Regions from separate parts of the Lysinibacillus sp. NPDC096382 genome, predicted to be linked through region 1. Evidence: riboswitches for the same ligand, from Rfam matches in the RefSeq annotation. Region 1 holds a riboswitch; each other region holds the start of a gene.
The links. Region 1 has a riboswitch for lysine ahead of ACIQZA_RS08300 (aspartate kinase). Riboswitches for the same ligand answer to the same signal wherever they lie in the genome.

Region 1 (3,288 bases):
ACTCATTGCTGAAATATCCCCTACACTCTTAGAGACATTTTGAACCTTTAAAGCCGTTTGAAAATTAATTAACTCCATATGCGCTAGTACAAAATCTAAAATCGCATTTTTCACATCAATGCTTTCCTGCTCAAGTTCCAATTCCAGAATTCGCTTTTTTAATATTTGTATTTCTAAATCGTTGTGCATCTCAACACTTTCATCCATTGGCTTTTGAAATAAACCGAATAACCCCATACAAACTTCCACCTTCCCCTTGGTAAAACATGTCACATTTTATTATATAACAATAGAATTGGATAAAATATTAAATTGATGTGAACAAAAAAGATGTGCCTTTTACTGGCACATCCTTTTCAATATTATATGTAAAGCGCTTGTTCAATTATCCCTTGCATTCTGTCACTTTCTTATTTCTACCCGTCGTTTTGGCTGCTCTATCCACGCCCCGCTAAAAAGTGACTTAAAACCGCATTCATCTCACCTGAGAGACTTCTATACCTGTCGCTACGCTTTCGGTACAAAAGACACTTCCTGAAATAAATTAAATTCATCATGTAATGCATTTGCTGCACGAATCATTTCGTCCTGAGGTACAACAACTGACACTTTTATTTCAGAAGTACTTACCATTTTTACAGGGATATTTTCACGACGTAGACGATCAAACATCCTTGCAGCCACCCCTGGATTAGATACCATCCCCGAGCCAATAATAGAAACCTTTGCTAAGCCAATTTCAAAATCAGCAAAACTAAACCCTAGTGATAATTTACTATCTTCTAGAACACGTAATGCTTCAGCGAACTCCTCTTTTAAAATAGTAAATGATACCGTCGGCTTTAAATCATCAATTATTGCTTGTACGATTATATCGACGTTTATGCGATTTTCTGCAAGGATTGTGAACATATTTGCTAAAGAAGCATTAGAATAAGCATCATAACCAACTGTTAAGCGAATAACGTCTGACTCGTAGGCAACACCACGTACAATTAAATTTTTTTCCATTTCAACTTCCTCCTTCAATAAAGTACCTACTGTATCTATTTCGCTCGAGCGAATGATAACTGGGATTTGAAACTTCTTTGCTAACTCTACAGCTCGCGGGTGTAAAACTTGTGACCCTAAGTTTGATAGCTCTAGCATTTCATCATAGGAAATTTCTTTTAGTTTTTGTGCCCCAGCAACATGACTTGGATCAGCTGTATAGACGCCATCCACATTCGTGTAAATATCTACTCGCTCCGCATTCAATTTTGCTGCAATTGCTATAGCCGACGTTTCCGCGCCACCTTTACCTAACGTCGTAATATTTCGTGAATTATCGATACCTTGTTCCCCAGCAACGATAACGATTTTTCCCTGTACAAAATGCTCTTCTATTCGTCTAGCATCTATCTCATCAATACGGGCATTACTATACATAGCATCGGTTTCAATGCCTGCCTGCCAGCCCGTTAATGACACGGCATCATATCCTTTCTCCTGTATAGCAATTGCCACTAATGTACTTGTAAGTTGTGAGCTTGTTGAAAATAGTGCGTCTAGTTCACGCTTAGATGCATTGTCTGATAAATCACGAGCCATCTTTGCTAATTCTTTAGCCATACCCCTCATAGCTGTAGTGACAACGACAACATCAAAACCTCTTTCCTTTTCTGCAATCGCCTTTTTCGCAACATTTTGAATGTGCTCTGTTGATGCGAATGCAGCACCACCAAATTTCATCACAACTCTCGCCATCTTTATCATTCTCCTTCGTATTCAATCATTTCGCTGGTTATAAAGTAGCTATACTTTTGCAGCTTTTCACAAAAATATCCCTACAAAAGCAAATAGCGCCTAACAGCCTTGAAAAAATGTTGTTTCGAGAAAATCTAAAAAGGCAGCTCTCACATAACGTGAAAGCTGCCTATAACATGTACAATAAAGTAACTTGCGCATGTGTGATAGCTCTCCGAAACGTTTAGAATCGACAGTCTTACATCTCTTAAATGTAAAACCAGCACAGCATCGGAAACAACGATGCTCCACTTCGGCAAGTTCCCCTTTCATACATTTTCACCGGACTTGTTCGTCCTCGTATGTACTACTCTTGAACCTTGCACCTCTATCATCACTAAATAGTGATCGTATTTAATTTGAACCTTAGTGAAGAAATTCCCAATTTAATAAATAGAAACTACTAAAAAAGTATATAACATTGCTATATTGAAAAGCTATGTTATATACAACCTTAGCATACGCCAAATCCTTTGACAATGTATCTTATTGAATATCAATTTTGCCTTGGCGTAATTAAGTTCGGAGGCTTTGGGCCAGCAGATATTTTTTGCGCGAAAGCGAAGCGGCAGCAGCAGATATTTTTTGCGCGAAAGCGAAGCGGCAGCGCAACAGCAAGATGTTGGTCACTCAGTCGTTGCCACAGTACGTGGCGTTTTTAGACTGAGTTCCTCTATTTTAAGTAGGTGTTTATACACCCATTGAAAAGGAATTCCATCTGCACTCATCCCACCACCTTTAGAGGTGGGAGTTTTCTTCTGGATGAAAATAATCATAAATAATGCTAGCAAGATTAGCAGGCATCCCTGCTTCCTGTAATGCTTGCACACTTGCCTCGCGAATTTTTTTGACAGAGCCAAAATGCTTGAGTAATTGTTGTTTTCGCTTCGGACCAATGCCCTCTATATTATCGAGGACAGATTGTATAGCATGTTTCTCATGCTGCTGTCGTAAGAAGGTAATAGCAAAGCGGTGTACTTCGTCCTGTATTCGTTGTAGTAAGTAGAATCCATCGCTTGTTCGCTTTAACGCAATTACTTCAGCTGGATCACCAAATAGAAGCTGTGACGTATTATGCTTTTCATCTTTTGCTAATCCGGCAATTGGAATGACAAGGCCGAGTTCATCCTCTAATACTTCTCGCGCGACTTCCATTTGCCCCTTGCCACCATCTATTAGTACTAAATCCGGTAAAGGTAGACCATCTTTTAATACGCGTGTGTATCGACGGCGAATTACTTCTTGCATCGCCCCGTAATCATCATGCTTGGCAGCTGTACGTGTTTTGTATTTTCGATACTCCTTCTTTGCAGGTTTTCCATCGATAAATACAACCATTGCAGATACAGCATCTGTCCCATGCATATGACTATTATCGAAAGCCTCAATCCGTAAAGGTGCAGAAATGCCCATAGCTTCACCGAGCGCCTCACATGCTCCTATTGTGCGTTCTTCTTGACGTTCAATAAGCTGGAACTTCGCCGCTACCGCAATTTCAGCATT
Region 2 (3,288 bases), on a different contig from region 1:
ACTAAGTAAAATACCGTAAACATTAATACGAGAGGACGTTGAGATGTCATTTTACTAGCGAAAATAGGCACAGCTAAAGCCATTGGAACTTGTGAAAATTGCATGATGGAAAACATCCAGCCTGCACGATCTGCAGCTAAGCCTTGTGATATATATATTTCAGGAATCCAAGCGGCAGTTGTGTAGAATAATAATGACTGAAATCCCATAGCTCCCGCCACTGCCCAAGAAACAGGTGATTTCCATAATGCTGTACGTTCTTTCGTAGTCTTAACAGTCGGTTCAGGCTTATTAAATTTCAACTGTGGAATCCAAATTACAATGGTTAACACCACAAGAACAAGTGAGATTGCCAGTGCACCTTGCCAACCAAGTGATGAATTGGCAACAGGATAGCTAATGCCAGCACCGAGTCCAGCCGTCAAATTCATCGACATTGTGAAAAATGCCATAAGTAAACCTACGTGATAGGGAAATTTCAATTTAAGTAATCCTGGAATTAGTACATTACCGAATGAAATGGCTATACCAATTAGCATCGTACCAAATACGAGTAAACTAGTTGTGCCAAGGGAGCGTAGTACAATCCCTCCCCCTAAAAGAACAGTTGATAAAAATAATGTTAATTCTAATCCAACTTTACGTGCGACAACTGGAGCGAATGGTGAAATGATTGCAAATGCTAGCAATGGGATCGTTGTTAGAAAGCCTGCTAGTATATTGGATATGCCGAGGTCTTCACGAATAAAGGAAATAATTGGTCCAACAACTGTTAGCGGCATCCGTAATGTCGAGGCAATACAAATTACTCCGATAACGAGTAATAAGGTTGTGCCTTTCCAGTTAATTTTTCTGCTAGGATAAGTATCGGTATGTTCATGAGTAGTCAAATAAATCCCCCCTGGGTAGAACAATTTGATTGAATCACTATACCACTTTATCATACAAATAAAAATAGTGGAAAATTCGTAAAATATAGAATATTAATCGATATATTGAAATGCCATAGGTCGTATGTTAAAATAATATCCATCATAAATTTAATATTTAATGCCTCATGTTTGTATTGAGGTAGAGGTCGCGGTATTTAAGAGTATGTTAATGGAAATGACAAGCATTAGAGAAATTAGCTGAAAGGAAATACTGCCGAAGTGTGAGGGGACTTGAAAACCTTATGCTGGGGCTGTCTCCGAAAGGAACAGAACTGTCACGTTTGAACAACGTGTTGAGCTATCATTTTGAAGGAACAGAGGATTTACTTAGCCATCACAGCAACGTTCATGTGATGGCATTTTTTTCGCCTCTTAAAAAAGGAAGGAAGCTATATCGTGAGTGAAATAAAAGTCAATCAGCTCGGTCATAAAGCACCGAAGCTGAAAAAAGAATTAAAAAGCCGTCATATTACAATGATTTCATTAGGCGGTACAATCGGTACAGGACTGTTTTTAGCTAGTGGTGGTGCCATTGCGCAAGCAGGCCCTGGTGGTGCACTACTCGCTTATGCATTAATCGGTATCATGGTGTATTTTCTAATGACGAGCTTAGGAGAAATGGCAGCTTATATGCCATCATCAGGCTCTTTTAGTACGTATGCTACAAAATTTGTAGATCCAGCTTTAGGTTTTGCACTTGGTTGGAACTACTGGTACAACTGGGCAATTACAATTGCAGCGGAAATTTCTGCAGTCTCATTAATTATGAAATATTGGTTCCCAGATAGCTCATCAGCACTTTGGACTGTTTTATTTATTGCTGTAGTTTTAACGTTCAATCTATTATCGGTAAAAAGCTATGGTGAGAGTGAATATTGGTTTGCAATGATAAAAGTTGTAACAGTAATCATTTTTATTATCATCAGTTTTTTTATGATTTTTGGTATTTTAGGAGGACAAGCTCCTGTAGGCTTTACGAATTTCTTCATTAGTGATGGACCATTCCACGGAGGTCTCCTTGCTACATTTGGTATTTTCTTAGCTGCTGGATTCTCGTTCCAAGGGACAGAGTTACTTGGAATAACAGCAGGTGAAACGGATGACCCTGGTAAAAATATTCCGAAAGCCGTTAAGTCTGTTTTCTGGCGAATTCTTTTATTTTATATTTTAGCGATTGCTGCAATTGGGATGCTGATTCCCTTTACAGACGCACGTTTATTATCAGAAGATATTGCTGTTTCACCATTTACACTGGTGTTCGATCGTTTAGGAATTGCCTTTGCTGCATCATTGATGAATGCAATCATTCTAACGGCAATGCTGTCAGCAGGGAATTCAGGGCTTTACGCATCGTCACGTATGCTTTGGCAATTAGCGGTAGATGGACATGCACCGAAAATTTTCACTAAACTAAGCCGTCGAGGTATCCCGATTTACGCATTACTGGCGACTTTAGCTATAGGCTGCCTAGCATTTTTAGCTTCATTCTTTGGTGATGGTGTAGTCTATATGTGGCTTCTAAATGCTTCAGGGATGTCTGGCTTCATTGCCTGGTTAGGTATTGCATTTAGCCATTACCGTTTCCGTCGAGCATTCGAGGTACAAGGCTTAGATCCGAAATTATTGCCGTATAAAGCAAGGCTATTCCCATTCGGCCCGCTATTTGCCTTTACGGTTTGTATGATTGTTGTTATTGGACAAAACTACAGTGCCTTTATGGGTGAAACAATAGATTGGTACGGAGTCCTTGTCTCATATATCGGTATTCCACTGTTTTTACTGTTATGGTTGGGCTATAAAATTAAGCATAAAACAAAAATGCTTCCATTAGAGCATTGTGATTTAAAAGTCGAACAATAAAAAATAAAACTGTCCTGTGAGTCATAGAAAATGACTTGCAGGGCAATTTTTTTAGTTAAATAATAAATTTGTAATTCTAGACGTACAATCAAAATACACCAAGTGAACGATTAATCTTTAAGCGCCAAAACCTCTTATCCCCATAATTGCAATCATCGATCCGTAGATGACAAGAACAAGTAAAATGATGAGTAATCCTAAATATTTAGAAATACCTGTTTGTTTTGTTGGAATTCCAGATATCCCAAAATATATACACATTACCCAAAGTAGAGCACCTAAATAAAAGTAAATCCCGAAAATGCCATTTGCACTTAATGAACTAGCATAAAACAATAACAACCCGATAATACAAAATATTATAGAAAAAAACCCGTAATTCCTTCTAAAAGTCATTTCTTCAGCCCTTTCTAAATTAATTTTGATTATTACCGAAAACATACCAATTAATAGACGGTATTACAAATTCTGTATTTTAAAGGTCTTCAGATAACAT
Region 3 (3,288 bases), on a different contig from region 1:
CATCGCTTGTACAATCATTGGTGTACCACGGAAAAATTCGACATAGCATGTTAGTATAAAATTAATGAGCTTTAAGCTATAGAACTTTACACCTTTTTTACGATCCTTTATGGTATGCATAATTCCGATGAAAAATCCGATAAGTGCACCAATAATTGTACTACTAATAGAAATAAGTAATGTATAATACGTACCTCGTAAAAACATTTGCCAGTTGTTCTCAACAATAGAAATAATCCATTCAAAACTCATGATGTTCCTCCTAACTACGTCGTGTTGCTTGTTCGTTACAGTATCGTGTCTTTTCTGGAGCCTTTGTTTCTTTTATTTTATGAAACATTTAGCAAAGACATTATTATTATTTTGAGAGATTCTTATTGTATAAATTGTAATATATGGCACGGACTAATAGATAGCCCGTGCCATCATGTTATTGGGCTGCTGGTTGTTGGTGAATGGCTTCTTCCATAATTTTTTGGCGATCAGCTTCAGAAATACCTTTTAAGACTTCATTTATTTTTTCAAGATCTGCATCGCCTTTACGTAAACCAACTGCAATGGATGTATTTGAAATATCTGTATCGAAGCCCTTTTCAAACTTCACATACGTGAACTTATCATTTGCAGCAGCAGCAGAAATACCTTCTGGACGTTCTGCTACATAGCCGTCAATTTTTCCAGCTTCTAATGCAACACGCATCGCCGGGAAATTATCCATTGCAGTTTGTTTTTTTACATCTTTGATTTGATCGATGACATTGTAGTTCGATGTATTTAATTGTGATGTAATTTTAGCACCAGAAAAATCTTGGATAGAAGTTGCTTTTTCATATTTACTGCCTTTTTTTATGACCATAACAAAATCAGATGTATAGTAGTTTTCAGTGAAATCAACTGTTTGCTTACGCTCTTTAGTAGGTGACATACCAGCAATGATTGCATCAATTTTATTGGATTGTAACGCTGGTACTAAGCCATCCCATTCCAATTTAACGATAACTAATTCTTTTCCTAAGCCCTCAGCGATTTTTTTCGCCATTTGCACATCATAACCACCGGCATATTCTGCATTATCCGCAATTTTCACTGCACCATTTGCATCATCCTGCTGTGTCCAGTTAAACGGAGCATAACCTGCTTCCATCCCAACACGAAATTGGCCACCGCCTTCTTCCGTATTCGTCTTGTTGCCGTCATTACTAGATGACGTCGTAGCCTTTTTGTCACCAGCACCACAAGCTGCTAGCAAAATTACAGTCATGACAGTCAACATTAATACTAACAATTGTCTTTTCATGTAACATTCCCCTTTTCTGTAAAAAAATAAGACAACTGTACCAAAAAAGACCTAAGTACTGAACTTAGGTCTTACTTTTTTTAACAGTTGCCCAAATCCTCACTATAATTCCATCATTTCGAGATAGCACAACCTAGTAAACCTGGAAAATAATTTACTAGGACAGTCCTGCACTTATTCACTGCAGACCCAGTATAAAAGTACGAGCTCCTTTTATACTTCGGCGATAGTTCCTTCTCCATTGCGTCTTCGCTTGCTTGAACTCAACAATGAACTAATAAATACCGCGCCTCTACCTCACAATAATTAAAAGTGAGGTTTGTATATTTAATTGATATTAAGATACTACTATAAAGTTAATAAGTTCGTCAAGATAATTTTATTACTTTTCTGACTAATTACAATATTAGGGTTTTTCATTCCTTTAAATGCCTTTTACTCCTTTGAAAAGGGTGAAAATCATTAAGACTGCCGCTTTGCCGAAAGAGTCTCCGTCGCTATCAATGCTATCCGTCACCTTGGTTCTTCTATCCGTCGATTCAGCTCTGCTATCCATCGCTTCCTCAAAAAAGAAAAAAACCCTGCAAACATTGTTCGCAGGGCTTTATAAACTCAGGAATTAAGAATTTAATAATAAATCTTCTGGGTTTTCAAGTAGTTCTTTAACAGTTTTAAGGAAGCCTACAGAATCTTTACCATCGATAATACGGTGGTCATAAGAAAGTGCTAAGTACATCATTGGGCGAATTTCTACTTCACCATTCACTTCAACTGGACGTTTTTTGATAGTATGCATACCAAGGATACCAGCTTGTGTACCATTCATGATAGGTGTAGACATTAATGAACCGAATACGCCTCCATTTGTAATTGTGAATGAGCCACCTTGAAGATCTGCTAAACCTAATTTCTTGTCGCGTGCTTTTTTCGCTAGGTCTGCAATTGAATCTTCAATTTCAGCAAAGTTTTTGCGGTCAGCGTCACGTACAACTGGTACTACTAAACCTTCTTCTGTTGATACAGCTACACCGATATCAAAGAAGTTGTTTAAGTGAATTTCATCACCAAAGATTTGTGCGTTAACATATGGGTATTTTTTAAGTGCTGCAACTACAGCTTTTGTGAAGAATGACATGAAACCAAGTTTAGAGCCAGTTGACTCGAAGAATTGGTCTTTTTTACGAGAACGTAAAGCCATAACGTTTGTCATATCTACTTCGTTGAATGTAGTTAACATTGCTGTAGATTGTTTTACTTCAAGTAAGCGTTTTGCAATTGTTTGGCGACGACGGCTCATTTTTTCAATTGTTACACGTGACTCATCTACAGCTGCAACTGCTTTAGGTGCTGCTGGAGCTGCTTGTGGTGCTGCTACTGGAGCTGTACCATGAGCTGCTACGTCTTGTACACGTACACGGCCTTGTGGATCTACTGGAGATACAGCAGCAAGGTCAATACCTTTTTCGCGAGCTAGTTTACGAGCTGCAGGAGATGCGATTACACGCTCACCAGTAGTTTCTTCTACAACTGGAGCTGCTGCAACAGGAGCAGGTGCCGCTTGTGGCGCTGTTGGAGCTGGAGCTGCTGCAACTAGTGCCGCTGGAGCAGGTGCTGCACCTTCGCCAGCTTCTACTACTGCGATGACTTGACCAACAAGTACCGTATCGCCTTCTTCAGCTAAAATTTGAGTTAAAACTCCCGCTTCTTCAGAAATGATTTCAGCGTTTACTTTGTCTGTTTCAAGTTCAACGATGAATTCACCTTTTTCAACGCGATCGCCCACTTTTTTTACCCATTGTGCGATACTACCTTCTGTAATCGATTCTGCTAATTCAGGGACTTTAATTTCAGCCACTTTCATTTCCTCCTTTAATTAACGTGCATTATGCACATAAAAGGGCTACTGCCTTAGCAAGTAGCCCGGCTCTCAAAAATTAATATGTTATTATTATTTAACCTTTACAGGCTCAGCAACTGCTTCTTCTACAAGT

Region 2: it holds a riboswitch for lysine, as region 1 does, so the genes downstream of both, ACIQZA_RS24515 (amino acid permease) here and ACIQZA_RS08300 (aspartate kinase) in region 1, are expected to answer to the same signal.
Region 3: it holds a riboswitch for lysine, as region 1 does, so the genes downstream of both, ACIQZA_RS05580 (transporter substrate-binding domain-containing protein) here and ACIQZA_RS08300 (aspartate kinase) in region 1, are expected to answer to the same signal.

The regions. Positions count from the first base shown of each region.
Region 1 covers NZ_JBIWFC010000004.1:77,010-80,297, forward strand. Annotated here, with positions in the region: gene ACIQZA_RS08295 (methyl-accepting chemotaxis protein) at 1-237, opposite strand, end outside; gene ACIQZA_RS08300 (aspartate kinase) at 508-1,746, opposite strand; lysine riboswitch at 1,946-2,124, opposite strand; gene uvrC (excinuclease ABC subunit UvrC) at 2,524-3,288, opposite strand, start outside.
Region 2 covers NZ_JBIWFC010000030.1:3,710-6,997, forward strand. Annotated here, with positions in the region: gene ACIQZA_RS24510 (CynX/NimT family MFS transporter) at 1-890, opposite strand, end outside; lysine riboswitch at 1,065-1,241, shown strand; gene ACIQZA_RS24515 (amino acid permease) at 1,329-2,792, shown strand; gene ACIQZA_RS24520 (hypothetical protein) at 2,910-3,128, opposite strand.
Region 3 covers NZ_JBIWFC010000002.1:367,136-370,423, forward strand. Annotated here, with positions in the region: gene ACIQZA_RS05575 (amino acid ABC transporter permease) at 1-252, opposite strand, end outside; gene ACIQZA_RS05580 (transporter substrate-binding domain-containing protein) at 431-1,297, opposite strand; lysine riboswitch at 1,414-1,600, opposite strand; gene odhB (2-oxoglutarate dehydrogenase complex dihydrolipoyllysine-residue succinyltransferase) at 1,917-3,152, opposite strand; gene ACIQZA_RS05590 (2-oxoglutarate dehydrogenase E1 component) at 3,246-3,288, opposite strand, start outside.